DNA from 3 places in the Streptomyces sp. NPDC052701 genome. Region 2 is predicted to be linked to each of the others. Evidence: riboswitches for the same ligand, from Rfam matches in the RefSeq annotation. Region 2 holds a riboswitch; each other region holds the start of a gene.

Region 1 (10,389 bases), on a different contig from region 2:
CGGCCGCAGGAACGCTTCAGCGTGAGGGCCGGCCGCGGCGGAGGAAGGGTCAGCGCTTGCGGCGGCGGCCCCGCCCGCCGCGTACCAGGGCCGGACGGGCGGCGTCCGCCGCCGGCGCCCCGGTCCCCGGGCGGTCCGCCGAGACCACCAGGGCCGCCAGCGCCGTCGTCACCGGAACCGAGGCGACCAGGCCGATCGAACCGACCAGCGTGCGCACGATCTCCTCGGCGACCAGCTCGCTGTTGGCGACCGTCCCCACACTGCTCTGCGCGATGGAGAACAGCAGCAGCAGCGGCAGCGCGGCGCCCGCGTAGGCGAGGACCAGCGTGTTGACGACGGACGCGATGTGGTCGCGGCCGATCCGGATGCCCGCCCGGTACAGCCCGCGCCAGCCCATCGACGGATTGGCCTCGTGCAGCTCCCAGACCGCCGACGTCTGCGTGACCGTCACGTCGTCCAGGACGCCCAGCGAACCGATGATGACGCCGGCGAGCAGCAGACCGCTCATGTCGATGTCCGGGTACAGGCCGTGGATCAGACCGGTGTTGTCGTCGGTGTTGCCCGTGAGCGCGGCCCAGCCGATGAACAGCGAGCCGAGAACGCCGATCAGCAGCAGTGAGATCAGGGTGCCGAGCACCGCCACCGACGTACGGGCCGACAGCCCGTGGCACAGGTACAGCGCGATCAGCATGATGGCGCTCGATCCCACCACCGCCACGACCAGCGGGTTGGAGCCCTGCAGGATCGCGGGCAGCATGAAGAGGCTCAGCACCAGGAAGCTGATGGCCAGCGCGACCAGCGCCATGACACCCCGCAGCCGCCCGACGACCACGACGGCCAGGGCGAAGATGCCGGCGAGCAGTGTCATCGGGAAACGGCGGTTGACGTCGGCCACCGAGTACTGCAGGTCCTTCGGCGCGGAGGGCTCGTAGGCGACCACGACCTCCTGGCCCTGTTCCAGCTGCCGGGACTGGTCCGGCTGGACGATCTCGGTGAACGTCCGGCCCTTGTCCTTGCCCGTGTCGACCCGGATCGTCGCCCTCTTGCAGGTGCCGTCGGCCTGCTGGACGGCCGAGGAACCCTCGGCGGTGGAGGTGTCGCCGGTCGGGGGGACTCCGGAGGCGCCGACGTCCTTGCAGCTCACCTCGACGACCTTGGTGACCGTGGCCTGCTGCGTCTGCCGGTCGAAGCCGACGCCCGTGCGCTGGTGCGGCGGGGCCCCGCCCGGCCACAGCACGGCGAGACCGACCAGCACCGCCGCGGCGAACGGGATGAGGATCGCCGCGATGACCTTGCGCAGGTGCCGGGAGACGGGCGTGGCAGGACCGTGGGCGTGGCTGTGCGAGTGCCCGTGCCCGCCGCCCGGTGCGGGACCGTGGCCGTGACCGTGGCCTCCGCCCGACCCGGAGCCGTGGCCGTGCCCGGATCCGGAGCCGTGGCCGGCCCCGGGGCCGCCGGCGGAGCCCGGGTCGTTGCCGCCGGACGGTGAAACGTAGCCGCCGCCACCGGCCCCGAAGCCACGGCCGTCGTCGGCCGCGAAACCGGATCCGCCGCCGGACCCGCGACCGGGCCGGTCGTCGAAACCGCCGCCGAGTCCGGGGCCGTGCCCACCGCCGGACCCCGCACCGCGTTCGGCGCCGGAACGGGGAGCCCGGCCGTCGCCGAACCCGGCACCGGCATCCCGTCCGCCGCCGGGCCGCGGCACCCGGTCGCCGCCCGTGCCGGGCCCACGACCGCTGTCGGGGCCACTGCCGCCACCGGGGCCATGACCGCCACCGGGGGCGACATCGGGAACCCGGCCACCGCCCGGGCCCGGGTGAGGGCCGGGGGCGGGACCCTGCCGGTTGCCGAGGCCGGTCCCGGAGCCCTGCTCGCTGTCACCGCGTGACCCGGGACCACTCGGCCCGCGCCCGAACCAGTCGCCGGCACCACGGTCACCACCGCGGCCGTCACCCCGGAGCGGGGCACGGCCGTCCACATGGCCATGACCACGGCTTTCGCCGAGGCCGTCTGCATGGCCACCTCCACCTCCGCCGCCGTTTCCGGCGCCGGATCCGCGGGGTGGCTCGGGCGGTGGGTACGGGGGACGCTGCGTCGTGGTCACCGACCGATCATCGCAAGAACGAGGAGGGCCCTCTGTTCACCGCGCCCGAAGTGACGCTAGCGTGGAGGCACCTTTTGTACACGCGGGAGCTCGGAGCACCGGGCTGAGAGGGCGCTGACCTCCGTCCCTGCGATGTTTCACATGAAACATCGCAGGAGCCGAGTGATGTTTCACACGAAACGCCGGCAGACGGAAACCGCTGCGTCGACCGCCGAACCTGTTACCGGGTAATGCCGGCGTAGGGAGTAGGTCTCATGACCAACAAGGACGCACGCACGCCTGCCTCCACGCAGATCGCGGAGAACGGATCCGCCAACGGATCCGCCAACGGATCCGCCAACGGTTCCGGCGGCGGTTCCGCCGCCGGAACGCGCGACGGGGAGGCCGGGAAGTCCATCGGCTGGCACAAGGCGTACCTCGAGGGCTCACGCCCCGACCTGCGGGTGCCGGTCCGTCAGGTGCATCTCACCAACGGGCGGTCGGTCACGTTGTACGACACCTCCGGCCCGTACACCGATCCGCTCGTCGAGACCGATGTCCGCAGGGGCCTGCCGCCGCTGCGGGAGAGCTGGATCATCGCCCGCGGCGACACCGAGGAGTACGCGGGCCGTCCCGTCCGCCCCGAGGACGACGGGATCAAGCACACCTCACCGCGCGGGGGCCTGCGCAACCTCGACGCCGTCTTCCCCGGACGGCCGCGCCAGCCGCGCCGGAGCCGTGACGGCAGGGCGGTCACACAGCTCGCGTACGCGCGACGGGGCGAGATCACGCCCGAGATGGAGTTCGTGGCCCTCCGCGAGAACGTGTCGCCCGAGGTCGTGCGCGAGGAGATCGCGGCGGGCCGGGCGGTGCTGCCCGCCAACGTCAACCATCCGGAGATCGAGCCGATGATCATCGGCAAGCGGTTCCTGGTGAAGGTCAACGCCAACATCGGCAACTCGGCGGTGACGTCCTCCATCGAGGAGGAGGTCGAGAAGATGACCTGGGCGACCCGCTGGGGCGCCGACACGGTCATGGACCTCTCCACCGGCCGCAACATCCACACCACCCGCGAGTGGGTGCTGCGCAACTCCCCCGTCCCCATCGGCACCGTGCCGCTCTATCAGGCCCTGGAGAAGGTCGACGGCAAGGCCGAGGAGCTCACCTGGGAGATCTACAAGGACACGGTCATCGAACAGGCCGAGCAGGGCGTGGACTACATGACGGTCCACGCGGGCGTACGCCTGGCCTACGTACCGCTCACCGCCAACCGCAAGACCGGCATCGTCTCGCGCGGCGGCTCGATCATGGCCGCGTGGTGCCTGGCGCACCACAAGGAGTCGTTCCTGTACGAGAACTTCGAGGAGCTGTGCGAGATCCTCGCCGCCTACGACGTCACGTACTCGCTCGGCGACGGCCTGCGGCCCGGCTCCATCGCCGACGCCAATGACGAGGCGCAGTTCGCGGAGTTGAGGACGCTCGGGGAACTCAACCAGATCGCGAAGCGTTTCCACGTACAGACCATGATCGAGGGCCCGGGCCACGTCCCGATGCACAAGATCAAGGAGAACATCGACCTTCAGCAGGAGATCTGCGATGAAGCTCCGTTCTATACGCTCGGCCCGCTGACCACGGACGTCGCGCCGGCGTACGACCACATCACCTCCGGCATCGGTGCCGCGATGATCGCCTGGTGGGGCACGGCCATGCTCTGCTACGTCACACCCAAGGAGCACCTGGGCCTGCCGAACCGTGACGACGTCAAGACCGGCGTCATCACCTACAAGATCGCCGCCCACGCGGCCGACCTCGCCAAGGGCCACCCGGGCGCCCAGGAGTGGGACGACGCCCTGTCCGACGCCCGTTTCGAGTTCCGGTGGGAGGACCAGTTCAACCTCGCGCTGGACCCGGACACGGCGCGGGAGTTCCACGACGAGACCCTGCCGGCGGAGCCCGCCAAGACCGCTCACTTCTGCTCGATGTGCGGCCCCAAGTTCTGCAGCATGAAGATCTCGCAGGACATCCGGCGTGAACACGGCGGCAGCCAGGCCGAGATCGAGGAGGGCATGGCCCGGAAGTCGAAGGAGTTCGCGGCCGCCGGCAACCGGGTGTACCTGCCGATCGCGGACTGATCCGCCCGCGCCCGGCCGACGGGACCGGCGGCGGCCCCGGCTGACGGCGCCGGCCGGGCGCCGTCAGCCGGCGGCACCGGCCGGCGGACCGGTGGGTGCCGCCGGCGCCGCCGCTGTTCCACCACGCCGAGCGCGATGCCCGCACGGGGGCGGGCGTCGGTCGGCCCCTCCCCACCGCGGCGGTGGGCTCGGCAGACTGGTCCCATGACAGCGATGCGTCTGAGCAAGGGCGCCAACCTTCCCGTTCACTCGCCCGCCGTGCGCGTCGAGCTCACCTGGTCCACGGGAGCGGGTGTGCCCGGGGTCGACGCCTCGGCCCTGCTGCTCACCGCGGCCGGACGCGTCCGTGACGACGGCGACTTCGTCTTCTACAACCAGCCGCGTCATGCCTCCGGCGCGGTACGGCACCTGGGTCAGCAGGATGCCGCCGGTGCCACGACCGACACGGTCGAGATCGACCTCGGCGCACTGGAACCGGCCGTCGAACGCATCGTGCTGTGCGCGTCGGCCGACGGCGGGACCTTCGGCCAGGTGCCCGGTCTGGCGCTGCGCTTGCTCGACGCGGGGACGCGGGCCGAGCTCGCCCGGTTCGACATGGCGGCCGGAACGGAGACCGCGCTGATCGGCGGGGAGCTCTACCTGCGGCAGGGACGGTGGAAGTTCCGGGCGGTGGGCCAGGGGTACGCCTCGGGGCTCGCGGGGCTGGCCACCGACTTCGGCATCACGGTCGACGAGGCTCCCCCGGCCGCGCCCGCCACGCCGGCAGCACCCGCCCCGGCACCACCCGCCCCCACGGCACCGGAACCAGCCCCCCTCCAGCCCCCGGCGTCTCCCGCGCCCCGCCCGGCCAAGGGAGAGGAACGACTGCCCGTGGACATGCACAAGCGGCTGTCCCTGCGCAAGGAGCAGGTGGCGGTCAGCCTCCGCAAGCACGGGGCGGCCGGCGTCACCGCGCGGGTCGTCCTGGTCCTCGACGCCTCCGGCTCCATGTCCTTCCTCTACTCGAAAGGCGTGGTGGCCGACGTCGTGGAGCGCATGGCCGCCGTCGCCGCACAGCTCGACGACGACGGCGAGATGCAGGCCTGGACGTTCGCCTCGAACGCGGCTCGCCTGCCCGACCTGCGGCTGGGCGAACTGCCCGAGTGGCTCGGGCTGCACGTGCGCGTGGGAGAGATCGGCCTCTTCCGGCGCGGCAGGAAGAAGGGTCTGCGAGAAGGCCAGGTCGACATGCGGGACGTCGGCATCCAGAACGAGGAACAGAAGGTGATCGCCCAGGTCCGGGCCTTCGTTCGGGAGAACCCGGCGACCGCGCCGACTCTCGTGCTGTTCTTCTCCGACGGAGGGGTCTACCGCAACGCCGAGATCGAGCGGGAGCTCCGCGAGGCGGCGCAGGAGCCGATCTTCTGGCAGTTCGTGGGGCTGGGGAAGTCCCAGTACGGCGTGCTCGAGCGCTTCGACACACTGCCCGGCCGCCGCGTCGACAACGTCGGCTTCTTCGCCGTGGACGACATCGGCTCCGTTCCCGACCAGGAGTTGTACGACCGCCTGCTGTCCCAGTTCCCCGGCTGGATCACCGCCGCCGGCCGGGCGGGCATCCTCTGACCGGGTGCGTGGTCCGCCGGCCCCGGCCGGGGGTGCCCGGCTTGCGCCCCGCACGAGGGGGGAGCGCAAGCCGACGGCCGCTCGGTACGGGGCCGATGGCTACTCGGGCCGGTGTTCCGGTCCTCCGAAGTCCGGGCTGGTGTAGTCCGGGCTGGTGAAACTCGGCCGCGTGCCGCGGCCCGGACCGTCGCCGGGGCTGGTGAAACCGGGGCGGTCGTACCCGAGGTGCGGGATGCGGCCGGCCGGCGCGGACGGTGCCGTCGGGTGCAGCGCGGCGGCCGTACCCGGATCGGCGAGCGCGTCCCGCAGGAACGGCAGGATGCCCCGCTCCAGCAGGGCCTCCCGCCAGGCTTCCCTGGCCCGGGTCACTTCCCCGCCCAGTTCGCCGTGGGGGCCGGTTTCGGCCGTCGGCTTGTTGCGCAGGGCGGTGATCAGCAGTCCCGCGGCGGCGACGAGGATCGCGACCGCGGTCACGGCACCGAACACCCATCCGGTGGTGAGCATGGTCCGGGCGAACGCCGGCTCGGGGTCGAGCATCTTCAGGACGTAGCCGACGAGCAGGAAGATCGCCGCCGCGGTTCCGGCCAGCACGGGCGCGAGGACCGCGACGACGGCGACGACGCCCGCGCCGGCGGTCTCGGCGGCCTCCCCCCTGCCGGTCGCGAGGCCCATCGTGCCGGTGCCCGGCTCGGCGGAGCCGGGCTCGCGCACGGACGGCGACGGGCCGGCCGGCGTCGGCCGGCGCAGTTCCTCGCGGACCTTGACGTAGTGCTGGTACTCGGCCGCCGCGGCCGCCGTGATGACCGCGGTGGCGTTGAGCGCCATGGTGCGCAGCTGTTCGGAATTGAGCCGCTGTCCGGCAGTGGCCGTCTCCGGGCGGTGTGGTGCGGAGCGCAGCGCCTCGTCGAGGATCCGCTCGTACTCCTGGCGGTCCTCGCTCATCAGGTGCTGCGGAGCGCTGTTCATGTGCATCCCCCGATGCTCCGTAGGGCTTGGGGCTCGGCATGCTGACGAGCCGTCGGGCAGAAACGGAGGGGAGCCTGCTACGGATACGCCGATGGTAGAGCGGTGACGGCCCGCGGTGACAGGGGGTTTGCCGAAATCGGCCCCTGCCCGGCACGGTCCCCGCCGGGCAGCGCCTGCCCGGCGAACCCTCACATGTCCAGGGGAAGTTGCTGGACCAGCAGTTTTCCGGCCATGGTCACGCCGCCGTCCATCGCGATGGCGAGTCCGTCGGCGTAGACGTGTGGTCCCTCGACCACGGGACCGGCGCTGTCCTCGCCCTCCTCGGAGCCGACCTCGCCCATCAGGTACGGGATGGGGCTGTGGCCGTGAACGATGCGGGTGCCGCCGTACGTATCCAGCAGGGAGCGCACGGCGTCGGCGCCGCCCTCGTCGCGGAAGGAGAACCGCTTGGTGAACTTGCGGAACAGGTCCCACACCTCGTCCGCGTCGTTGCGCGTGAGCGTCTCGCGGACGGTGTCGTTGACCTCTTCGATGGAACGGCCGTAGTCGAGGTAGGCGGTGGTGTCGGAGTGGACCAGCAGGTGGCCGTCGACCTCCTCGAGGGCGTCGAGCCGGGCCATCCACTGCAGGTGGTGGTCCTGGAGGCGGTCCATGTCGGTCTTCTGGCCGCCGTTGAGCAGCCAGGCCGCCTGGAAGGTGGCGGTGCCCGCGCCCGAGTTGACGGGCGTGTCGCCGAACCGCTTGGCGCCGAGCAGCAGCAGCTCGTGGTTGCCCATCAGCGCCTTGCAGTAGCCGCCGGCCGCGGCGGCCTCGGCGGACAGCCGCATCACCAGGTCGATGACGCCGATGCCGTCCGGGCCGCGGTCGGTGAAGTCGCCGAGGAACCACAGCCGGGCGGTGCCCGCGCACCAGTGACCGGCCGCGTCGATCAGCCCTTTCTGCTGGAGGGCGGCCACCAGCTCGTCGAGGTAGCCGTGCACGTCGCCGACGACGTACAGCGGGCCCGGTCCGGTGGCCGGCTGCGGGGCCGCCGCGACCGCGGGGTCGACACTGACCTGCACCGTGTCGCCCCGGTTGATGACGGGCAGGTCGCGCTGGGTGGGGGTGTACCCCTCGGGCTGGATCTCCTCGTGGGGCGGGGCGACGTCGCCCGGGTGGGTGCTGTGGACGTACGGACCGGTCTCGTGGACGTACGCGGGTACCCGGAAGTCGCGCAGCGTCGCCGTCCGCTCCACCTCGGGTCCCTGACCGGCCCCCTGAGTCATCGACCCCTCCACCATCGCGCCGCATCTGCACCGCATCGGACTGCCTGGTCGCAGCGGCCCGCGGTGTCGTGGGCCCATCATAGGAATGCGGATCGCGCCATGTGATGACCCAGGGGTGGTGAATCGGAGCAAGAGTCCAGTTCACTGCGGCTTTCGCCCCGATTGGACCGGTCTTCGGCCACCCTGCGGTCGTCCCGCCACGCCGTCCCTTCGCGAGACCGGCCCCCCTTCCTCGGGGAATCCGCCGCGCTTCTCCCCGCGCGTGCGGCTCCGCTGCGCGCGAGAACCGCCCCTGACCTGCCGGACGCGCGCGCCGCGCGCGCCGGACACCGGTCCCGCTCCTCTTCGGAGACCGGTGCTACGCCTCCTCGGGCGACCGCGGCGGGCTGACCGTCGTCCGCGGCGGCCGTCGTTGCGACGAGGTGCGCACGATCAGCTCGGTCGGTATCACCTGCTCCACCGGCCGGTCGGACTCCACCCCCTCGATGGCGTCGATGAGGAGCTGCACCACCGCCGTACCGATCCGCCGGGGCTTCAACGACAGGGTGGTGATGGGCGGTTCGGTGTTGGCGTACACGGTGGACTCGCTGCAGCAGACCAGCAGCAGGTCGTCCGGTACGCGCAGGCCGTAGCGCCGGGCGGCGGCGAGTAAGTCGGTGCCGTTCGGGTCGAACAGGCCGTACACGGCGTCGGGCCGGTCGGGGCGGGCGAGCAGCCGGTCGGCGGCGACGGCGCCCGCGCAGGGATCGTGCGCCGGGTACGCCTCGTACACCGGGTCCTGGCCGACGCGCTCGCACCAGCGCAGGTACGCGGTGGTCGACAGGTGGGTGTACGTGTCCGTGGTCGTGCCCGTGAGCAGGCCGATGCGGCGGGCGCCGGCGTCGGCCAGGTGGTCGAGGATGCCGAGGACGGCGGCCTCGTGGTCGTTGTCGACCCAGGCGGTGACCGGGAGCGAGCCGGCCGGGCGGCCGTCGGAGACGACCGGCAGGCCCTGCCGGACCAGCTCGCCGACGACCGGGTCCTGGTCGGAGGGATCGATGACGACGGTGCCGTCCAGGGCGACGTTCGACCACACGTCGTGGCGCGAGGTGGCGGGGAGGATCACGAGGGCGTAGCCGCGGGCGAGCGCGGCGGAGGTGGCGGCGCGCGCCATCTCGGCGAAGTAGGCGAACTCGGTGAAGGTGAAAGGTTCGTCCCCGTAGGTCGTCACGGTCAGGCCGATCAGTCCCGACTTGCCGGTACGGAGGGTGCGGGCGGCGGCCGAGGGGCGGTAGCCCAGCCGGTCGGCGACCTCGCGGACATGGCGCCGGGTGGCGTCCGGGAGCCGGCCCTTGCCGTTGAGGGCGTCGGAGACGGTCGTGATGGAGACTCCGGCGGCGGCGGCCACGTCTCTGATGCCCGCCCGGCCCGGTCGGCTGCCTCGACGTGAGGTTTCCGCGCGGCTCACCTGGTGCTTCCCTGCTGCTGTCATGGCGAGCCGATAGTAGGGCTCATGCGGTGGGGTAGGGCGGACGCATATGCACGCGTTGGCAGGGACGTTTCTGCATGATCATTAACAGTCAATTCCCTTTGAAAACAAGGAAGTTGACCCATCTTGTGCTAGGACCTGACGTGTCGGCGCACGCAGGCCTGCCGAGCCCTCGATGTTGCGAAGAGGTCTCAACTCACCTTCACGGGGGACGCGCGCCAGGGCGTGAGTCACCGGCGCATAGATATATGTATGGCGCGCCCCCCGATTCGTGCGCCTTCGTGTGGTGATGCCTGTGATGCCAGGGGGACAGCAGAGGTGTCGCAGGTCGCGCGCACAGGACCGCGCTCACCTATACGCAGCAGCGCCGAATCCTCATAAGGTGAGGAGTATTGGATGTCGGCGGCGGTCATGGGCCGCCGGTCTTCGTGAGGAGGACTGCGGTGAGCGAGACGAGCCCCAGGCTGCGCGCCGAGCTGGAGGGTATCCCCACCTACAAGCCGGGCAGGCCCGCCGCGGCCGGCGGAGCGGTGGCGTACAAGCTGTCCTCCAACGAGAACCCCTATCCGCCGCTGCCGGGCGTGATGGAGGCGGTGGCGGCCGCGGCCTCGTCGTTCAACCGCTATCCGGACATGGCCTGCACGGCCCTGATGAACGAGCTGTCCGAGCGCTTCGCCGTCCCCGTCTCCCACCTGTCCACCGGCACCGGTTCGGTCGGCGTGGCACAGCAGCTGATCCAGGCCACCTCCGGCCCCGGCGACGAGGTGATCTACGCCTGGCGGTCCTTCGAGGCGTACCCGATCATCACGCAGATCAGCGGTGCGCGCTCCGTCCAGGTGCCGCTGACCCCCGGTGACGTGCACGACCTGGAGG
Region 2 (10,389 bases):
GAAGGCCGCGACGCCGACGCAGAAGTCGCCCGACTCCTTGATGAGCCGGACGAGTTCGGCGGCGTAGGTCAGGCCCTGCGGGTGCGGGACCCACTCGCCCATGGGGTCGCCGGGCGGGTCGCCGCGCACGGCGAGCATGTTGCGGATCCCGGCGTCGGCGTACTGGCCGATGATGTTGCGCAGTTCGGCGACGGAGTGGTTGACGGCGGTCAGGTGGGCGACCGGGGTGAGCGTGGTGTCGGCGACGATCTGCTGGGTCTCCTTCACCGTGCCCGCGCGGGTGGAACCGCCCGCCCCGTAGGTCACGGAGACGAAGTCCGGGGCGACCGCCTCCACCCTCCTCAGCGCGCTCCACAGGTTCTTCTCGCCCTTGGGCGTCTTCGGCGCGGAGAACTCGAACGAGTACGTCGTCTTGCCGGTGGCGAGCATGTCACGCACGGTGCGTGCGCGATCAGTCCTGGTGGATGCGGTTCCGAGGGCCATACGGGCAGGTTAGTCAGGGGGTGGCGGTCCCCCAACCGAACAGCGGACATTTGCCCGAATTGCGGCCTCGCTGTCCACCCTTTGGACAATTGCGGGACGGACCGGCGCCCCTCACACCTGCCGCAGCCGCTTCGCGAACTCCGCCGCCGCCGCGCCCGGGTCGTCCGCCTCCGTGATCGCCCGTACGACGACCACCCGGCGGGCGCCGGCTTCGAGGACCTCGTCCAGGTTGCCGAGGTCGATGCCGCCGATGGCGAACCAGGGGCGGTCGGTGCCCAGGGCGGCGGCGTACCGCACCAGGCCGAGACCGGGGGCCGGACGGCCGGGCTTGGTGGGGGTCGGCCAGCACGGGCCGGTGCAGAAGTAGTCCACGCCGTCCTGGACCGCGGCCGCGGCGGCCTCGGCCTCGGTGTGCGTGGAACGGCCGATCAGGACGTCGCCGCCGAGGATCGCGCGGGCCGCGGGGACCGGCAGGTCGCCCTGGCCGAGGTGCAGGACGTCGGATCCGGCGGCGTGGGCGACGTCCGCGCGGTCGTTGACCGCGAGGAGCTTGCCGTGGCGGGCGCAGGCGTCGGCGAAGACCCTCAGGTGCTCCAGTTCCTCGGCGGCCTCCATGCCCTTGTCGCGCAGCTGCACGATGTCGACGCCGCCCGCCAGGACCGCGTCGAGGAACTCCGCGAGATCGCCCTGGCGCCGGCGGGCGTCGGTGCAGAGGTAGACACGGGCCTCGGCGAGCCGGGCGCGTGCGGTGTCGGGCATGGTGTGTCCCCCCGGTTGGTCGGTGACGTAGGGGCCGCGGAAGGGCCCCGTTCCGGACGTACGGGCCGCTGCGGGCGCGCGGGGGGCCGGAGCCGTGACCCGCGGGCCGCGGCCCGTACGCCGGACGGTGTTCGGGTCCGGCCCCGGTCGGGCAGGGCCGGACGGTTGTCGATCGGGCTCAGGTCAGACGGCGAGCGCCTGGGCGCGGCGCTTCACCTCCGTGCCGCGATTCTCGCGCAGCGCCTGCGCGGGGGTGCCGGGCAGGGTGGGGTCGGGCGTGAAGAGCCATTCCAGCATCTCCTCGACCGTGAAGCCGTCGTCCCGCAGGAGCGTCAGGGTCCCGGACAGGCCCTTGACGACCCTGTCCCCGTCGATGAAGTCCGCGGGGACGTGCAGTGCCCTGTTCTCACCACGGCGTACGGCGATGAGCTGGCCCTCCTTGACCAGCTGCCGCACGCGGGTCACCTCGACGCCGAACTGTTCGGCGATGTCGGGGAGCGTGAGCCAGGCGGGGACGAGAGCATCGATCTTTGCGTCAATCTCGGTCACGGGAACAAGCCTGCCATCCGGCACCGACAGCCGGAAGCCGGGACGGTCCACCCGGGCGGACGCGTCCGGACAGCGCGGCTAGGCCGTGGCGGCCTTCAGGGGCCTGGCCGGGTCCGCCAGCAGGGCCGGGTCCATCGGCGTGCCCGCCTCGATCAGGCGGCGGCCCTGCGCCAGGTCCCGGGGGCGGCCCACCGCCAGCAGCGCCACCAGGCGGGTCTCGCGCAGCCAGCAGAGCGTCCACGCCGGCCCGGAAGGGTCACCGCGCCACACCGTGCGGTCGGCGCGCGCGTGGTGGCCGGCGTACTGGACGAAGCGGCCGAACTGCTCGGACCAGAAGTACGGCACCGGGTCGTACGCCGGCGGCTCCTCGCCGGTGGCCCGGCCGAGGATGTCGGCCGCCACCGTGCGCGGCCCCTGCAGGGCGTTGTCCCAGTGGTGGACCAGCAGGCGCTCGCCGTACCGGGCGGAGGGGAAGGAGGCGCAGTCGCCGACCGCGTAGACGTCCGGCGCCGAGGTGCGCAGGTGCGCGTCGGCCACGACCTCGCCGTGCGCGCCCAGCTCGATGCCGGAGCCGGCCAGCCAGGCCGTGGCGGGACGGGCCCCGATGCCGACGACGACCGCGCCCGCGGGCAGGGAGGAGCCGTCGTCGAGGAGCACCGCGCCGGGCTCGACCCGGGCCACCCGCGCGTGGGTGCGCAGCTCGACGCCGGCGTCGGCGTACCAGGCGGCCATCGGCTCGGCCGCCTCGGCGGGCAGCGCCCCGGCGAGCGGCCGGTCGGCGGCCTCGACGACGGTCACCGCGCAGCCCGCCTCGCGCGCCGCCGTGGCGAACTCCGCGCCGATCCAGCCCGCCCCGACGACCACGATGTCCTGCTGCCGGGCGAGCACCGGCCGCAGCCGCTCGGCGTCGTCCAGGGTGCGCAGCAGGTGCACGCCGGGGACGCCCTGCGAGCCCGGCAGCCGGAGCGGCTCGGCGCCGGTGGCGACGACCAGGACGTCGTACGGCACGGGTCCGGCCCCGGTGTCCAGCTCGTGGTCCGCCGGGCGCGCGCCCAGCACCTCGCAGCCGAGCCGCAGTCCGATGCCGAGCGCCTCGAAGTCGACGTCGAAGGCGGAGCCCTCGGCCTTGCCGAGCAGGACGGCCTTGGACAACGGCGGCCGGTCGTACGGCTGGTGGGGTTCCGCGCCGATCAGTGTCACGGTGCCGGTGAAGCCCTGCTCCCGCAGTGCCACGGCGGTCTGCACGCCGGCCATGCCCGCGCCCGCCACGACGACGTGCCGCACCCCTGAGGGCCCCCGTTCCCGCGTCCGCTCGCTCACCTGATCACCATAGACACCTGACGCCCCGTCAGTCAGCGCTCGTGCGCCGTGACCTGCTCCACAACGCTCGTCCCGTGACCCCGCCGCGACTCCCACCGCCAGCTCTCCTCCAGCCGCACCCGCCCGTCGGGCAGTTCCACGACCGTCGACACGCAGTGCCCCGACGAGGTCGTCCCGTCGCGCCCGAGCTGCACGTACCGGAAGTCCAGACGGTCTCCCTCCCGGGTACCCACCAGGAACCCGCGTACGACATCGCCGCCCGCGTACTCGGCCCAGATCCCGCCGTCCCGCTCGTGGTAGGCGAACCGGGTGCCGGTGCCCACCTGGCCCGGGGCCTGGTCGGCGACCGGGGCGAGGACGAGACCGTCGAGCGAGCGGGCCACGGGCGGAGGCTCCCTTACTGAGACGTGCGGCGTCGGGCTAGGGTGGCCACCGTAAAGCACTCGCGGGAGCCCGGACGCACCGGGCTGAGAGGGAGGCTGGCGGCCTCCGACCGTACGAACCTGATCCGGGTCATGCCGGCGAAGGGAGGGGCTGGACGCCCATGTCGCCCACGCGCACACCAGACGTCCTCGTCGTGGGGGGCGGAATCATCGGCCTGGTCACGGCCTGGCGGGCCGCGCAGCGCGGGCTGGCCACGGCCGTGCTGGACCCCGAACCGGGCGGCGGGGCCGCGCAGGTGGCGGCCGGGATGCTGGCCGCCGTCACGGAGCTGCACCACGGCGAGCAGACCCTGCTCGGCCTCAACCTGGAGTCCGCCCGCCGCTACCCGGACTTCGCGGCCGAGCTCACCGACGCCACCGGACGCGGCCTCGGCTACCGCCGCAGCGGCACGCTCGCCGTCGCCCTGGACGCCGACGACCGGGCCCATCTGCGCGAACTGCACGCCCTGCAGCAGCGGTCGGGACTGGACGCGCAGTGGCTGTCCGGGCGGGAGTGCCGGCGCCTTGAGCCGATGCTCGCGCCGGGCGTGCGCGGCGGGCTGCGGGTCGACGGCGATCACCAGGTCGACCCCCGGCGCCTGGCCGCCGCCCTGGTGGCGGCCTGCGACCGGGCGGGCGTGGTCTTCCACCGCGCGTGGGCCGAGCGGCTCACCGTCGTACGGGACCGGGCCACGGGCGTCGTCACGACCGACGGCACCGGACTGGAGGCCGGGCAGGTGGTCCTGGCCGCCGGCAGTCTCAGCGGGCGGCTGGCGGGCGTCCCCGAGGCCGTCCTGCCGCCCGTCCGGCCCGTGAAGGGGCAGGTCCTGCGGCTGACGATGCCGGCGCGGCCCACGCCGTTCCTGAGCCGGACCGTGCGCGCCGTGGTGCGCGGCAGCCACGTCTACCTGGTGCCGCGCGAGAACGGCGAGCTGGTCGTCGGGGCGACGAGCGAGGAGACGGGCTGGGACACGACGGTCACCGCGGGCGGCGTCTACGAGCTGCTGCGCGACGCGCACGAGCTGGTCCCGGGCATCACCGAGCTGCCGCTGACCGAGACCCGGGCCGGGCTGCGCCCCGCCTCCCCCGACAACGCGCCGCTGCTCGGCCCGACCGGGCTGGCGGGGCTGCTGCTGGCCACCGGGCACCACCGCAACGGCGTGCTGCTCACGCCGGTCACCGGCGACGTCATGGCGCAGGTCCTGGCCACCGGCGAACTCCCCGAGGAGGCCCGCCCGTTCACCCCCCAGCGCTTCAGCACCGCCGTCCTCACGGAGCAGCCCGCATGAACATCCAGGTCAACGGGGAGCCGCGGGAGATCGAGCCCGGCACGGTTCTGGACACCGTCGTCAGGACGCTCACCCGGGCGCCGTCCGGAGTGGCCGCCGCCCTCAACGAAACCGTCGTCCCGCGCGCGCAGTGGCCGACCACCTCCCTGTCCGAGGGAGACCGCGTGGAAGTCCTCACCGCCGTCCAAGGAGGCTGACCATGGCCGACGATCCGCTCGTCCTCGGCGGCACGTCCCTCACGTCCCGCCTGATCATGGGTACCGGCGGGGCGCCCAGCCTCGACGTGCTGGAACGCGCCCTGGTGGCCTCCGGGACGGAGCTGACGACGGTCGCGATGCGGCGCGTGAACCCCTCGGTGCACGGCTCGGTGCTGTCGGTGCTGGACCGCCTCGGCATCCGGGTGCTGCCCAACACGGCCGGCTGCTTCACCGCCGGGGAGGCCGTCCTCACCGCCCGGCTGGCCCGGGAGGCGCTCGGCACCGACCTGGTCAAGCTGGAGGTCATCGCCGACGAGCGCACCCTGCTGCCCGACCCGATCGAGCTGCTGGAGGCGGCCGAGACACTGGTCGACGACGGGTTCACGGTCCTGCCGTACACCAACGACGACCCCGTGCTGGCCCGCCGGCTGGAGGACGCGGGCTGCGCGGCGATCATGCCGCTCGGCTCGCCGATCGGCTCCGGGCTGGGCATCCGCAACCCGCACAACTTCCAGCTGATCGTGGAGCAGGCGCGCGTGCCGGTGATCCTGGACGCGGGGGCCGGCACCGCCTCGGACGCGGCCCTGGCGATGGAGCTGGGGTGCGCCGGGGTGATGCTCGCCTCGGCGGTGACGCGGGCCCAGGAGCCGGTGCTGATGGCCGAGGCGATGAGGCACGCGGTGGAGGCGGGGCGGCTGGCGTACCGGGCGGGGCGGATCCCGCGGCGGCACTTCGCGCAGGCGTCCTCGCCCACCCGGGGCCGCGCGCACCTGGACCCGGAGCGCCCCGCGTTCTAGGGCCTTCCGTCCGGATCAGGCCGGATCGGGGAGCGGGGTCCGGTGCCGTGCGCCGCAGGGCGGAGGAGGGCGCCACGGCACAGCCCCGGCAACCGGCGACGACGCGGCGAGGTGCGGTGCCGGGCCCCGCGAGCCCGGCCTGATCCGAACGAGAGGCCCTGGTGGCGCGACCGTCACAGGTCTGCTGCATTCCGTCTCCCGGCAGGCGGAACGGCCGGTGCTGCCGGCGGCTGCTCGTACACTCGCCTGCGTGGACACGACCCTTCAGGACCCTCTGGTCGGGCAGGTGCTCGACGGCCGGTACCGCGTCGAGGCGCGGATCGCGGTCGGCGGGATGGCCACGGTCTACCGGGCCGTGGACACCCGCCTGGACCGCGTCCTCGCGCTCAAGGTGATGCACCCGGCGCTGGCGGCCGACGGCTCCTTCGTCGAGCGGTTCATCCGCGAGGCGAAGTCGGTGGCCCGGCTCGCGCACCCGAACGTGGTGCAGGTCTTCGACCAGGGGACCGACGGGGCGTACGTCTACCTCGCCATGGAGTACGTGGCCGGCTGCACGCTGCGCGACGTGCTGCGCGAGCGCGGAGCGCTCCGGCCGCGGGCCGCGCTGGACATCCTGGAGTCGGTGCTCGCGGCGCTCGGGGCCGCGCACCGCGCCGGGTTCGTGCACCGGGACATGAAGCCGGAGAACGTCCTGATAGGGGACGACGGGCGGGTCAAGGTCGCCGACTTCGGCCTGGTCCGGGCGGTGGACACGGTGACGAACACCACCGGGACCGTCCTCGGCACGGTCTCCTACCTCGCGCCCGAGCAGATAGAAAACGGCACCGCGGACCCGCGCGTCGACGTGTACGCGTGCGGCGTGATGCTCTACGAGATGCTGACCGGCCACAAGCCGCACGACGGGGACTCCCCCGCCACGATCCTCTACAAGCACCTGCACGAGGACGTGCCGCCGCCCTCGGCCGCCGTGCCGGGCATGGCGTACGAGCTGGACGAGCTGGTCGCGTCGGCGACCGCCCGCACCCCGGAGGTCCGTCCGCACGACGCGGTGGCCCTGCTCGCGCTGGTCCGCCGGGCGCACGGCCTGCTCGGCGCGGACCAGCTGGACGCGGTGCCGCCGCAGGCGGTCTCCTCGGAGCACGACAACTCCGAGGACCGCACCAGCGTGATCCCGCGCGCCCTGACCGCGCCCGGACCGCCGCCGGCCGGCGAGGACGCCGAGGACGCCGCCGCCGCGCTCGGCCGCACCAGCCGGCTGCGGACGCCCCCGCCGCTGCCGCCCCGCCGCCGGGCGGGCCTGCGGCGCGGGCCGATGGCGGTCGTCGTCGCCGTCCTGCTGCTGCTCGGCCTCGGCACGGGCGTGTGGTACATCAACTCGGGCCAGTTCACCAAGGTCCCGCCGCTGCTGGAGAAGACCGAGGCCGAGGCCAGGGACCGGCTGGAGAAGGCCGGGCTGGAGACCGGCCCGGTCAGGCACGCGTACAGCGACACGGTCCAGCGCGGCGCGGTCGTCGGCACGGACCCGGCGGTGGGCGCCCGGATCCGCAGCAACGACTCGGTGGCCCTCACGATCTCCAAGGGGCCGCGGACCGTGCGGGTGCCCGGTCTGGAGGGCTACCGGCTGGACCGGGCGCGGGACGTCCTGAAGGACGAGGGGCTGGCGCCGGGCATGGTGACCCGGGCGTTCAGCGAGGACGTGGCCAGGGGGCTGGTGGTCTCCACGCGGCCCGAGCCGGGCACGAAGGTGCGCGCGGGCTCGGCGGTCGCACTCACCGTCAGCAAGGGCCGCCCGGTGGAGGTGCCCGACGTGACCGGCCAGGACCTGGCCGACGCCAGGGCCGACCTGGAGGACGCCGGCCTGAGGGTGAAGCTCGCCGCCGAGCGGGTCAACTCCGAGCACGACGAGGGCCGGGTCGCCCGGCAGACCCCGGGCGAGGGCAGCCGGGCCGCCGAGGGCGACACGGTCACGCTGACGCTGTCCAAGGGCCCGGAGATGGTCGAGGTCCCGGACGTGACCGGCGACGGCGTCGACGAGGCCAGGCGGACGCTGGAGGCCGCCGGCTTCCGGGTCGAGGAGGACCGCGGTCTGCTCGGGCTGTTCGGCGACACCGTCGAGGACCAGTCCGTGGAGGGCGGGGACACCGCCCCCAAGGGCTCGACGATCACCATCGAGATCCGCTGACGCACGTCACAGGGCTCCCGCGGCCGGGCACTCCCGGCCGCATGACACCCTGAACGGGTGAACAGTGAGCAGTCCGGCCGCCTGCGCAACCCCGTCGGCGGCCATGTCCCCGTGGCCGGCGGTCTGCACTCCGTCGGCCTGTCCTACGCCCGTGAGCTGGGCGCGGAGGCCGTGCAGGTCTTCGTCGCCAATCCGCGCGGCTGGGCCACGCCCACCGGCAACCCCAAGCAGGACGAGGCGTTCCGCGCGGCGTGCGAGGCCGGGTCGATCCCGGCGTACGTCCATGCGCCGTACCTGATCAACTTCGGCTCGCACACCGAGGCGACGGTGGAGCGGTCGGTGGAGTCGCTGCGGCACTCGCTGCGGCGCGGGCGGGAGATCGGCGCGCTCGGCGTGGTCGTGCACACCGGCAGCGCGACCGGCGGCCGGGAGCGGCCGGTGGCCCTGCGGCAGGTCCGGGAGCACCTGCTGCCCCTGCTGGACGAGCTCACCCACGACGACGACCCGTACCTGCTGCTGGAGTCGACGGCGGGCCAGGGCGCCTCGCTGTGCTCGCGGACCTGGGACTTCGGGCCGTACTTCGAGGCGCTGGACGCCCACCCGAAGCTGGGCGTGTGCCTGGACACCTGCCACGTCTTCGCGGCCGGCCACGACCTGACGGGCCCGGGCGGCATGCACCGGACGCTGGACCTGCTGGTGGACACGGTCGGCGAGGGCCGGCTGAAGCTGATCCACGCCAACGACTCCCAGGACGTGGCCGGCGCGCACAAGGACCGGCACGCGAACATCGGGGCCGGTCACATCGGCGAGGATCCGTTCCGGGAGCTGATGACCCACCCCGCGACCGAGGGCGTGCCGCTGGTCATCGAGACGCCCGGCGGCAAGGAGGGGCACGCGGCGGACGTGGAGCGGCTGAAGAAGCTCCGCGACGGCCTGGACGCCCCGGGCGGAACTCAGAGTTCGGGACCCTCCCCGGGCTCCTCCTGGTAGGAGTAGCGCTGCTCCCGCCACGGGTCGCCGATGTTGTGGTAGCCGCGCTCCTCCCAGAAGCCGCGCCGGTCGGCGGTCATGTACTCCACGCCCCGGACCCACTTGGGGCCCTTCCAGGCGTACAGGTGGGGAACGACCAGGCGCAGCGGGAAGCCGTGCTCGGCGGTCAGCAGCTCGCCGTCCTTGTGGGTGGCGAAGATCGTGCGCTCGGCGGCGAAGTCGGACAGCCGCAGGTTCGAGCTGAACCCGTACTCCGCCCAGACCATCACATGGGTGACGTCGGGCGCGGGCGGTGCGATCTCCAGGACGGTCCGGGCGGGAACGCCGCCCCACTCGGCGCCGAGCATGCTGAACTTCGTGACGCAGTGCAGGTCGGCCACGACGGTGGTGTAGGGCAGCGCTGTGAACTCCTCGTGGGTCCAGCGGTGCTTCTCCCCGTCGGCCGTGGCGCCGAAGACGCGGAACTCCCAGCGCTCCGGCCGGAACCTGGGCACCGGCCCGTAGTGCGTGACGGGCCAGCCCTTCTGCACCCGCTGCCCCGGCGGGAGCTGGGGCTGCGCCGCTCCTTCCGAACCACGTCCTTCCGACTCGCGTCCCACCGGCTGACCCATGACTCCATCCTGACAGACCCCGGGGGATGCACAGGACCGGGTCCACTCGAATTCGGGCAATCAGTGACAATAGCCAACAAGAATCAAGAATATGGACTAAGCCCGCCCTAACTTACTAAGTGAAGACTTACTGGACGATCTTCGCCACCGGTGGAATCATGCGGCGCAACCCGCCAGTCCCCACCGGTTGGAAGGAGCCTCTGCGATGCAGGGCGATCCCGAGGTCATCGAATTCCTCAACGAGCAGCTCACCGGTGAGCTGACCGCCATCAACCAGTACTTCCTGCACGCGAAGATGCAGGAGAACTTCGGCTGGTACAAGCTCGCGAAGTACACCCGGCACGAGTCGTTCGACGAGATGAAGCACGCCGAGGTGCTCACCGACCGCATCCTGTTCCTGGAGGGGCTGCCCAACTACCAGCGGCTCTTCCACGTGCGGGTGGGGCAGACCGTCAAGGAGATGTTCGAGGCGGACCGGCAGGTCGAGGTCGAGGCGATCGACCGTCTCAGGCGCGGCATCCAGGTGATGCGGGAGAAGGGCGACATCACCTCCGCCAACATCTTCGAGACCATCCTCGCCGACGAGGAGCACCACATCGACTACCTCGACACCCAGCTCGAGCTGATCGAGAAGCTCGGCGAGGCGCTCTACCTCGCGCAGCTGATCGAGCAGCCGCAGAGCTAGGGCCTGTCGTCGGACTCCCGCCTGCCCCGCGACGCCCTGCACGCACTCCCGCCGCACCGGGCGCGGACCCGAGTACATCCGGTACGAGGGCCCGCCCCCGGCACG
Region 3 (10,389 bases), on a different contig from region 2:
GTCGTGGTGGGCCTGTGGGAACTGACCAAGCGGCTGGAGGAGCGCAAGGGCATCCGGGCGCCCCTGGTGCCGCTCGCGCTCGGCGGCGCCGCGATGGTCGTCGCCGGGTACGTGCGGGGTGCCGAGGGCGCGTGGGTCGCCATGGCGCTCACCGCGCTGGCCGTGCTGGTCTGGCGGATGACGCAACCGCCCGAGGACTACCTCAAGGACGTCACGGCGGGTGTCTTCGCGGCGTTCTACGTGCCGTTCCTGGCCACGTTCGTCGCGATGATGCTGGCGGCCGGGGACGGGCCGTGGCGGGTGCTGACGTTCCTGGTGCTCACGGTGGTCAGCGACACCGGTGCGTACGCCGTCGGCTGGCGGTTCGGCAAGCGCAAGCTCGCCCCCCGTATCAGTCCCGGCAAGACCCGCGAGGGCCTGCTCGGCGCGGTGGCGTTCGCGATGGCGGCCGGCGCGCTGTGCATGCACTTCCTGATCGACGGCGGTGCCTGGTGGCAGGGCCTGCTGCTCGGTCTCGCGGTCGCCGCCAGCGCCACGCTGGGCGACCTCGGCGAGTCCATGATCAAGCGGGACCTGGGCATCAAGGACATGGGCTCGCTGCTTCCCGGCCACGGCGGGATCATGGACCGGCTGGACTCGCTGCTGCCCACCGCGCCCGTGGTGTGGCTGCTGTTCGTGCTCTTCGTCGGATCCGGGTGAGCCGGACGCTCCGCTGAGCCCCCGCCCCTTCGCCGGGCGGGGGCTCGCTGCCGTCTTCGGTGCGCTCGCGTTCCCGGCCCCGCTCCCCGCCGACCGCCAGGAGCCGGCCGCCCGGCGGTCCCGGGGAGCGGCGGACCGGCCGGGCACACCGTGACATCGTGGTGCCATGACCCTCGACGTCCGCCCGGCCACGGTCTTCGACGACGTCCGCACCGTGCTCGGCCCCAAATCGCCCGGAGCCAACGTCTGCTGGTGCCTGAGCTACCGGCTCCCCTCCAAGCTCAACAACGAACTGCGGGGACCGGCCCGCGGCGCGTACGTCGCCGGGCTGTGCCGCGCCGACCCGCCTCCGGGCGTGCTCGCCTACGAAGACGGCGAACCGGTGGGCTGGGCCGCGGTGGCACCGCGCTCGGACACCTCCTTCGCCCGCAACCGGAAGATCCCGCACGTCGACGACCTGCCGGTCTGGTCGCTGTGGTGCATCCGGGTACGCCCCGGCCACCGGAAGAAGGGGATCTCGCACGCCCTCATCGCCGGCGCGGTCGAGTTCGCGCGTGCCCACGGCGCACCGGCGGTCGAGGCGTACCCCCTCGACAACGGCGACGCCAGGGTCGACCTGACGATGGCCTACGCCGGGATCCGGAGGAACTTCGAGCGGGCCGGGTTCGTCCACGTCGCGGACACCACCTCGGTGCTGGCCGGCCATCCCCGGGTCCTGATGCGGCTCGACCTGCGCTGACGGGCCCCGGTCCCCGGGCCCCCGGGTCACGGCGTTCGATCTGCGACACTGGTTGAGCCATGCCTAAGCCCGGAGAACTCACTTTCGTCGCCCCGCGCGGAGCCAAGAAGCCGCCGCGGCACCTCGCCGACCTCACGCCCGCCGAACGCAAGGAGGCGGTCGCCGCGATCGGTGAGAAGCCGTTCCGCGCCAGACAGCTCTCGCAGCACTACTTCGCGCGGTACGCGCACGAACCGGAGCAGTGGACCGACATCCCCGCCGGTTCACGCGCCCGGCTCCAGGAGGCGCTGCTGCCGGAGCTCATGACGGTCGTGCGCCACCTGTCGACCGACCAGGGCACCACGCGCAAGACGCTGTGGCGGCTGTTCGACGGGACGCTCGTCGAGTCGGTGCTGATGCGCTACCCGGACCGGGTGACGATGTGCATCAGCTCGCAGGCGGGATGCGGGATGAACTGCCCGTTCTGCGCCACCGGGCAGGCGGGTCTGGACCGGAACCTGTCCACCGCCGAGATCGTGCACCAGATCGTGGACGGCATGCGGGCCCTCAGGGACGGCGAGGTGCCGGGCGGGCCGGCGCGGCTGTCCAACATCGTCTTCATGGGCATGGGCGAGCCGCTCGCCAACTACAACCGGGTGGTGGGCGCGATCCGGCGCCTGACCGACCCCGAGCCCGACGGGCTGGGCCTGTCCCAGCGCGGGATCACCGTGTCGACCGTCGGTCTCGTCCCGGCCGTCCACCGGTTCGCCGACGAGGGCTTCAAGTGCCGCCTCGCCATCTCGCTGCACGCCCCCGACGACGAGCTGCGCGACACCCTCGTCCCGGTGAACACGCGGTGGAAGGTGCGCGAGGTGCTCGACGCCGGGTTCGAGTACGCCGCCAAGTCCGGGCGGCGGCTGTCCATCGAGTACGCGCTGATCCGGGACATCAACGACCAGGCCTGGCGCGGTGACCGGCTCGGGCGGCTGCTCAAGGGCAGGCCGGTGCACGTCAACCTCATTCCGCTGAACCCGACGCCCGGGTCGAAGTGGACCGCGTCCCGGCCCGAGGACGAGAAGGCGTTCGTGGAGGCCATCGCCGCCCACGGTGTGCCGGTGACGATCCGGGACACCCGTGGTCAGGAGATCGACGGGGCCTGCGGTCAGCTCGCCGCGAGCGAGCGGTAACCTGACCACCGTAAAACCCGCGTAAGAACATCTGCATATTCCGACAGGGGAGCGCCACAGCGCTGAGAGTGCGGCACCGGCCGCAGACCCTCCGAACCTCGCCCAGGTCATTCTGGGTAGGGAGATCGGTCATCACTCGAGCTGTTGCGCCCTGCCCGGGACTCCTGCCAGGGGTCCCGGGCAGGGCCGCGTCTCTTCCTGGTCACTCCAGGAGGAATGAAGTGGGCATCACCAAGAAGCGGTTCACGGCCGTGGTCGTCGCGCTGGGCATGACCGGCGCCCTGGCCGCGTGCGGGTCGTCGGAGGGGGACCGGGAGTCGTCCGGCGACTCCCGGACCGTGACCCTCGTCAGCCACGACTCGTGGGCCGCCTCCAAGGACGTCGTCGCCGCGTTCGAGAAGCAGTCCGGCTACCGGGTCAGGGTCCTTGAGACCGGCGACGCCGGACAGACCGTGAACAAGGCGATCCTGACCAAGGACAACCCGCAGGGCGACGTCCTCTTCGGCGTCGACAACACCCTGCTGTCCCGTGCGCTCGACAACGGGCTGTTCCAGCCGTACGAGGCGAAGGGCTCCGAGAGGATCGAGCCCCGGTACCGGGTCGGCGGGGACGAGCACCGGGTCACACCCGTCGACACCGGCGACATCTGCGTCAACTACGACAAGAAGTACTTCGCCGACCGCGAGCTGGACCCGCCGCGGACCTTCGACGACCTGGTCGAGCCCGAGTACAGGAACCTCCTGGTCACCGAGAACGCCGCCGCCTCCTCACCCGGCCTCGGCTTCCTGCTCGGCACGGCCGCGGAGTACGGCGACGACGGCTGGCCGGACTACTGGAAGAAGCTCAAGGCCAACGGCCTGAAGGTCGTCGACAGCTGGGAGCAGGCCTACAACGAGGAGTTCTCCGGCTCCAGCGGAGGCAGGAAGGCCAAGGGCGACCGGCCGCTCGTCGTGTCGTACGCCTCCTCGCCGCCGGCCGAGGTCGTCTTCGCCGACCCCAGGCCGGGCGAGGCCCCGACCGGGGTGGCCGAGGGCACCTGCTTCCGCCAGGTCGAGTACGCCGGACTGCTCGCCAACGCCAGGAACGCCGAGGGCGGCAAGGCGCTCCTCGACTTCCTGATCAGCAGGCGGTTCCAGGAGGACATGCCGCTCAACATGTTCGTCTACCCGGTCACCGGGGACGCCCGGGTGCCGGCGGAGTTCACCGAGTACGGACCGCAGGCCGAGGACCCCGAGACGCTGGACCCGGACAAGATCGCCGACAAGCGTGACGAGTGGGTCAAGTCGTGGACGTCGCTCGTACTGAAGTAGCCGTCCGCAAGGACCGGCGCGGGAACGCGGCGCGGCTCGGGCTGATGGCCGTGCCCGTCGCGTTCTTCGCGGTCTTCTTCGCCTACCCCGTCGCCGCCATCGTCGCGCGCGGCCTGAGCACCGACGGGGCCTGGCACCCCGGCCGGATCGCGCAGGTGCTGGCGCAGTCCGACGTCCGGCAGGTGCTGTGGTTCACCACCTGGCAGGCGCTCGTGTCCACCGCGCTCACGCTGCTGGTCGCGCTCCCCGGCGCGTACGTCTTCGCGCGCTTCGACTTCCCGGGGAAGCAGGCCCTGCGGGCGGTCGTGACCGTGCCGTTCGTGCTGCCGACGGTCGTGGTCGGGACGGCGTTCCTGGCGCTCGTCGGGCGCGGCGGCCTCCTGGACGAACTGTGGGGGGTCCGGCTCGACACCACCGTGTGGGCGATCCTGCTCGCGCACGTCTTCTTCAACTACGCGGTCGTCGTACGGACGGTCGGCGGGCTGTGGGCGCAGCTCGACCCGCGGCAGGAGGAGGCCGCGCGGGTGCTCGGCGCGTCGCGGTTCACGGCGTGGCGCACGGTCACCCTGCCCGCGCTCACGCCCGCCGTGGCCGCCGCCGCGCTCATGGTCTTCCTGTTCACCTTCACCTCCTTCGGCGTGGTGCAGATCCTGGGCGGTCCCGTCTTCTCGACCCTGGAGGTCGAGATCTACCGGCAGACCACCGACGTCTTCGACCTGTCCACGGCGGCCGTGCTGACGATGATCCAGTTCGTGGCGGTGAGCGCGATCCTCGCCCTGCACGCCTGGACCGTACGGCGCCGGGAGACCGCGCTGCGGCTGGTGGACGCGTCCGTGACCGCGCGCCGGCCGCGCGGGGCCGGGCAGTGGGCGCTGCTGGCCGGGGTGCTCCTCACCGTCGCCGTGCTGCTCCTGCTGCCGCTGGCGGTCCTGGTCCAGCGATCGCTGGACGCGCCCGGCTTCGGGTACTACCGGGCGCTGACCCGGGAGGAGGGCGGGATGTTCCTCGTCCCGCCGATCGACGCGATCGGCACCTCGCTCCGGTACGCCGTCGCCGCCACCGCCCTCGCCGTGCTGATCGGCGGGCTCGCCGCGGCCGCGCTCACCCGGCGGGACGCGGGGCGCATCGTGCGCGGCTTCGACGCGCTGCTGATGCTGCCGCTCGGGGTGTCCGCGGTGACCGTCGGCTTCGGCTTCCTGATCGCGCTGGACGAACCCCCGCTGGACCTGCGCGGTTCCTGGATCCTGGTGCCGCTCGCGCAGGCGCTGGTCGGTGTCCCCTTCGTGGTGCGGACCCTGCTGCCGGTGCTGAGGGCGGTGGACGTACGGCTGCGGGAGGCGGCGGCCGTGCTCGGGGCGTCGCCCTGGCGGGTGTGGCGCGAGGTGGACCTGCCCCTGGTGCGGCGGGCGCTGCTGGTCGCGGCCGGGTTCGCCTTCGCGGTGTCGCTCGGGGAGTTCGGGGCGACGGTGTTCATCGCCCGGTCCGAGGACCCGACGCTGCCGGTCGCCGTGGCGCGGCTGCTCGGGCGGCCCGGTGAGCTCAACTACGGGCAGGCGATGGCCCTGTCGACGATTCTGATGATCGTGTGCGCGGTGGCGCTGCTGGTGCTGGAGCGGCTGCGGACCGACCGGACCGGGGAGTTCTGATGCTGCTGAGCCTGCAGGCCGCGACCGTCCGCTTCGGGGGGCGGGCCGTTCTCGACGCCGTCGACCTCCAGGTCGCCGAACACGAGGTCGTGTGCGTGCTCGGGCCCAGCGGCAGCGGCAAGTCGACGCTGCTGCGGGCGGTCGCCGGGCTGCAGCCCCTGGACTCCGGGCGGGTGCTGCTCGGCGGACGCGACCAGGCGGGGGTGCCCGCGCACCGGCGCGGGGTCGGCCTGATGTTCCAGGACCACCAGCTCTTCCCGCAGCGGGACGTGGGCGGCAACGTCGCCTTCGGGCTGCGCATGCACGGGGCGTCCCGGGCCGAACAGGACGTCCGGGTGAGGGAGCTGCTGGAGCTCGTCGGACTGCCGGGGGCGGCCGGCAGGGCCGTGGCGTCGCTGTCCGGCGGGGAGCAGCAGCGGGTGGCGCTGGCCCGGGCGCTGGCCCCAGGCCCCCGGCTGCTGATGCTCGACGAGCCGCTCGGCCAGCTCGACCGGTCGCTCAGGGAGCGGCTGGTGGTCGAGCTGCGGGAGCTGTTCGGCCGGCTGGGCACCACCGTGCTCGCCGTGACCCACGACCAGGGCGAGGCCTTCGCGCTCGCCGACCGGGTGGTGGTGATGCGGGACGGGCGGATCGCGCAGTCCGGCACGCCGCTCGACGTCTGGCAGCGGCCGGCCGACGCGTTCGTGGCCCGGTTCCTCGGCTTCGGCAACGTCGTCGAGGCCGTGGTCGGGGACGGAGCCGCGGTGACGCCGTGGGGCAAGGTCCCCGTGCCGCAGGACGCCCCGCAGGGCACGCGGACGCTGCTCGTACGGCCCGCCGGGGTCCGCCTGGTGCCCGCCGACGCGGGCCTGCGCTGCAGGGTGACGGCACGCACCTTCCGGGGCACCCACGTCGCCGTCCACCTCCAGCCCGAGGACGCCCCGCGCCTGGAGGCGGCGTGCGCGCTGCGGTCGGCGCCGGAGGTCGGGGACGAGGTCGGGGTGGAGTTCGACGCGGCCGACGTCGTGGTGCTCGGCGGATCCGCGCGGCCCTGAGCGTCCTGTGCGTCCTGTGCGGCCGGCCCGGGCCGTGGAAAAGGGCGGGCGCGGCCGGAACGCCCGCTCGTAGGGTGACCGCATGACGCTGCTCGAACATGACCGCTACTGCGACGAGATCGCCCACCAGGTGGGGCAGTTGAGGGCCGTGGTGACCTCCGGCGCCGACCTGTCCGCCACGGTGCCGACCTGCCCCGACTGGTCCCTGGAGGACCTCGTGCGGCACACCGGCGGCGCCCTGCGCTGGGTGGAGCTGCTGGTGCGCACGCGGGCCGGGGAGGAGATTCCCGTGGAGCGGGTGCCGGGACGCGCGGGTCCAAAGGCCCGGGGCGACGCCGCCGCGCTGGACGCGTGGCTGGCGGAGTCCGGCGTGGCGGTCGTCGCCGCGCTCAAGGAGGCCGGGCCCGACGCGAAGGTGTGGAGCTGGGCCGGGATCCCCACCGCCGGGTTCTGGGCCCGCCGGATGACGCACGAGATCACCGTGCACCGCGCGGACGCCGCGCTCGCCGCCGGGCTGCCCTACGGGGTCGCGCCCGAGGTCGCCGCCGACGCGCTCGACGAGTGGCTGCAGATCGTGGAGTTCGTCCAGCGCACGGTGCCCGGCCACGCGGCGCGGGAGCTGCGCGGTGCCGGCCGCAGCATCCACCTGCACGCCACCGACACCGCGGCCGGCCTGAACGCCGAGTGGCTGATCGAGCTCACCGAGGACGGTGTCGCCTGGCGCCGCGGGCACGAGAGGGCGACGGTCGCGCTGCGCGGCCCGCTCACCTCCGTCCTGCTCGCCTTCTACCGCCGGCTGCCGCTGGACGCGCCGGAGCTGCAGGTGCTCGGCGAGCGGGAGTTGCTGGAGTTCTGGCTGGAGCGGGCGACGTTCGGGTGAACGGCGCGGTGGCCCGCCTCCGTGGACGGAGGCGGGCCACCGGGGTGGTGTCCGAGGGGGTCAGCGGTCGCTGCTCGCCCCGCGGCGGCGCATGCCGAAGAAGACAGCACCTCCGCCGACCAGGACCAGGACGGCCGCGATGCCGGCGATGACGCCGGTGTTGGAGTCGGCGCCGGTCTCGGCGAGGTGGGAGTCGCCGACCGCGGGCGAGGGGGCGTTGCTGGAGGTGCCCGCGGGAGCGGTGCTCTCGCTCCGCGAGGGCTCCGAGGGCTCCGAGGGCTCCGAGGGCTCAGAGGGCTCCGACGACGGGGCCGGGACGCCGGGGGTTTCCCCGGCGGGGGCCGAGGCGGAGTCCGACGGGGCCGGCGTGGCCGGGGGCTCCTCCTGCTTCTTCCCGCAGGCCGTGGCCGGGGTGACCAGGTTCGGCTTGATGTCCTCGTTGACGTAGCCCGCGGCCTTGACGTGGATGCGGTACTCGGCGTTCGGCTTCCAGTCCTCCTCGAAGGTGATGGTGGTGCCTTCGCGCGAGCCCTTGACCACCTGCTCGCCGACCTTCTTCACGTCGGCGCCGTTGTTCTCGAGGAACACCGAGACGGTGGCCGGGATGCCGGACGGGTCCACGTCGGTGACGGTGATGACGCCCTTGCCGCCGTCGCACTTCGCCTCGGCCGAGAACTCGCTGATGTCGCAGGCCAGTGCGGTGCCGGCGGCACCGAACGCGAGCGCGGCCGAGGCGGAGACGACGCCGAGGACGCGCACGGCACGGGCGACGGTACGGTGCGATGCCGTACGGCGGGATATGGACAGAACTGCCACGTTTGTCCTTTACAGAATGCGCAAATGCGGGGGGTGGAGGGAGCGCCGGCATGGCATTGGCGCTCCCGAGAGCTCACAGGTCTATAAGCGCAGCATAAGCAGTGTCAACGCGAGGGCGGACAGCGGGCGTTGGCTTTACCGGTTTATTAACCGCCCAGATGTTTCAACGCCTCCGGGACCTCCTCGATCCGGTCCACCAGCGCGATGCGCGCCTGCATCGACCGCCCCCGCGCGAGCGACTGCAGCAGCGGCCAGGCCGGCAGCCTCCGCGTCCAGTGCGCGCGGTCCACGAGCACCATGGGCGTGGGCTCGCCCCGGGACTCGTAGTAGTTCGGCGTCGCGTTGTCGAAGACCTCCTGGACGGTGCCGGCCGCGCCCGGCAGGAAGACCACGCCCGCGTTGCAGCGGGCCAGCAGGCCGTCCTCGCGGGTGGCGTTGGCGAAGTACTTGGCGATGTGCGAGGCGAAGGGGTTCGGCGGCTCGTGGCCGTAGAACCAGGTCGGGATGCCCACGGAGGGGCCGCCCTTCGGCCAGCGGGCGCGCACCTCGAACGCGGCGCCCGCCCAGTCGGTGACCGACGGGACGAACGAGGGGGCCTTGGCGAGGAGCGGCAGGGCCTCCGCCAGCATCCCGTCGGCGAACGGCGCCGCGTACGCACCGAGGTTCGCCGCCTCCATCGCGCCCGGGCCGCCGCCGGTGGCGACCGTGAGACCGGCGCGGGCCAGTTCCCGGCCGAGCCGCGCCGCACCGGCGTACTCCGGCGTGCCGCGCTCCATCGCGTGGCCGCCCATCACGCCCACCACCCGCGCGCCCGCGAGGAGTTCGTCGAGCGCGTCCGACATGGAGTCGTCGTGGACCGCGCGCAGCATCGAGGCGTAGACGTCCCCGTCCGCCCTGGTCCGCCGGAACCAGGCGTAGGCACGGGCGTCGGGCGTGGCCTCGTAGCCGTCCGCCAGCGAGGCGAAGAGCTCGTCGGGGGAGTAGAGCAGGCCCCGGTACGGGTCGAACGGCAGGTCCGGGACCGGGGGGAAGACCAGGGCGCCGTCCGCGCGGATCTTCGCGGCGGCCTCCTCGCGCATCCGGCAGCCGAGGAAGACGGCACCCGCCGTGTCCGTGCCGAGCAGCTCGCGCGTACGGTCCGTCAGGTCGACGGCCTGCACACGGAATCCGGCGAGGGTGCCGCGCGCCGCGACGGTCGCGTCGAACTCCTCGAGCGTCTCGATCTCACGGTCGTCGCGGTGGGCCGCATGGGCGGGCATCGTCTGCACCCGCCCATGCTAGGCACAGCGGCCCTCAGCCCTCGACGGCCGCCGGGTCCATCCACACGACCTCCCAGGTGTGGCCGTCGAGGTCGTCGAAGGCGCGGCCGTACATGAAGTCCATCTCCTGGACCCTGTCCGAGGCGGTGCCGCCGGCGGCGACCGCCTTCTCGACCAGCTCGTCCACCTTCTCGCGGCTCTTGGCGCTCAGACACAGCAGCACCTCGCTGGTCCTCGTGGCGTCCGCGATCTCCTTGTTCGTGAAGGTCGAGTAGAACGGCTTGGTCAGCAGCATGGCGACGATGGTGTCGCTGATCACGACGGAGGCGGCGTTGTCGTCGCTGAACTGCGGGTTGATCGTGTAGCCGAGCTCCGTGAAGAACTTCTTCGACGCGTCGAGGTCGTTCACGGGCAGGTTCACGAAGATCATCTGCTGGTACGTCGAGGTCATCGGCGTCTCTCCCATCGTGTGCGTGGTGTTCGATGGGGTAGACCGGGCGCCGCGGCCGGACTCATCGGCCGCCGCGGACTTTTTTCCCACGGCTCCTCAGCGGGTCAGCGGCAGGGCCGCCAGCTCGGCGACGGCCAGGGTGAGCGGGCCGAACAGGGCGAGCAGCGCGCCCGCGCGCACGGCGGCGACCCCGCGCAGCATCCCGGCGGGCGCCCCGAGGCGCAGCAGGGCGGCCGTGGTGTCGGCACGGGTCTGCCTGGCCTCCACGGCGGCGGTGAGCAGCGTGGCCAGGGTGCAGCCGGCGACGAGGAGCACGCCGAGGACGGTGAGCGGACCGAGGGACAGGCGGCCCGCGTCGTTCAGCGAGGCCATGGCGTACACGGCCGAGG

Evidence for each region. Region 2 has a riboswitch for thiamine pyrophosphate ahead of thiO (glycine oxidase ThiO). Riboswitches for the same ligand answer to the same signal wherever they lie in the genome.
Region 1: it holds a riboswitch for thiamine pyrophosphate, as region 2 does, so the genes downstream of both, thiC (phosphomethylpyrimidine synthase ThiC) here and thiO (glycine oxidase ThiO) in region 2, are expected to answer to the same signal.
Region 3: it holds a riboswitch for thiamine pyrophosphate, as region 2 does, so the genes downstream of both, AB0L29_RS09225 (thiamine ABC transporter substrate-binding protein) here and thiO (glycine oxidase ThiO) in region 2, are expected to answer to the same signal.

What each region holds. Positions count from the first base shown of each region.
Region 1 covers NZ_JBFATO010000023.1:7,449-17,837, reverse strand. The annotation lists gene AB0L29_RS23960 (YibE/F family protein) at 50-1,705, opposite strand; gene AB0L29_RS23955 (hypothetical protein) at 1,604-1,888, shown strand; TPP riboswitch at 2,177-2,366, shown strand; gene thiC (phosphomethylpyrimidine synthase ThiC) at 2,359-4,215, shown strand; gene AB0L29_RS23945 (VWA domain-containing protein) at 4,420-5,817, shown strand; gene AB0L29_RS23940 (hypothetical protein) at 5,917-6,789, opposite strand; gene AB0L29_RS23935 (metallophosphoesterase) at 6,972-8,063, opposite strand; gene AB0L29_RS23930 (LacI family DNA-binding transcriptional regulator) at 8,407-9,519, opposite strand; gene hisC (histidinol-phosphate transaminase) at 9,960-10,389, shown strand, end outside.
Region 2 covers NZ_JBFATO010000003.1:274,384-284,772, forward strand. The annotation lists gene metF (methylenetetrahydrofolate reductase [NAD(P)H]) at 1-483, opposite strand, end outside; gene thiE (thiamine phosphate synthase) at 595-1,242, opposite strand; gene AB0L29_RS06260 (Rv2175c family DNA-binding protein) at 1,426-1,791, opposite strand; gene AB0L29_RS06265 (FAD-dependent oxidoreductase) at 1,870-3,111, opposite strand; gene AB0L29_RS06270 (hypothetical protein) at 3,144-3,494, opposite strand; TPP riboswitch at 3,547-3,658, shown strand; gene thiO (glycine oxidase ThiO) at 3,656-4,822, shown strand; gene thiS (sulfur carrier protein ThiS) at 4,819-5,019, shown strand; gene AB0L29_RS06285 (thiazole synthase) at 5,022-5,816, shown strand; gene pknB (Stk1 family PASTA domain-containing Ser/Thr kinase) at 6,067-7,998, shown strand; gene AB0L29_RS06295 (deoxyribonuclease IV) at 8,056-8,988, shown strand; gene AB0L29_RS06300 (sulfite oxidase-like oxidoreductase) at 8,952-9,599, opposite strand; gene bfr (bacterioferritin) at 9,805-10,284, shown strand.
Region 3 covers NZ_JBFATO010000005.1:187,491-197,879, forward strand. The annotation lists gene AB0L29_RS09210 (phosphatidate cytidylyltransferase) at 1-699, shown strand, start outside; gene AB0L29_RS09215 (GNAT family N-acetyltransferase) at 866-1,438, shown strand; gene rlmN (23S rRNA (adenine(2503)-C(2))-methyltransferase RlmN) at 1,498-2,604, shown strand; TPP riboswitch at 2,640-2,745, shown strand; gene AB0L29_RS09225 (thiamine ABC transporter substrate-binding protein) at 2,826-3,914, shown strand; gene AB0L29_RS09230 (iron ABC transporter permease) at 3,890-5,560, shown strand; gene AB0L29_RS09235 (ABC transporter ATP-binding protein) at 5,560-6,594, shown strand; gene AB0L29_RS09240 (maleylpyruvate isomerase family mycothiol-dependent enzyme) at 6,677-7,474, shown strand; gene AB0L29_RS09245 (LAETG motif-containing sortase-dependent surface protein) at 7,535-8,290, opposite strand; gene AB0L29_RS09250 (Rossmann fold nucleotide-binding protein) at 8,437-9,558, opposite strand; gene AB0L29_RS09255 (VOC family protein) at 9,584-10,000, opposite strand; gene AB0L29_RS09260 (hypothetical protein) at 10,097-10,389, opposite strand, start outside.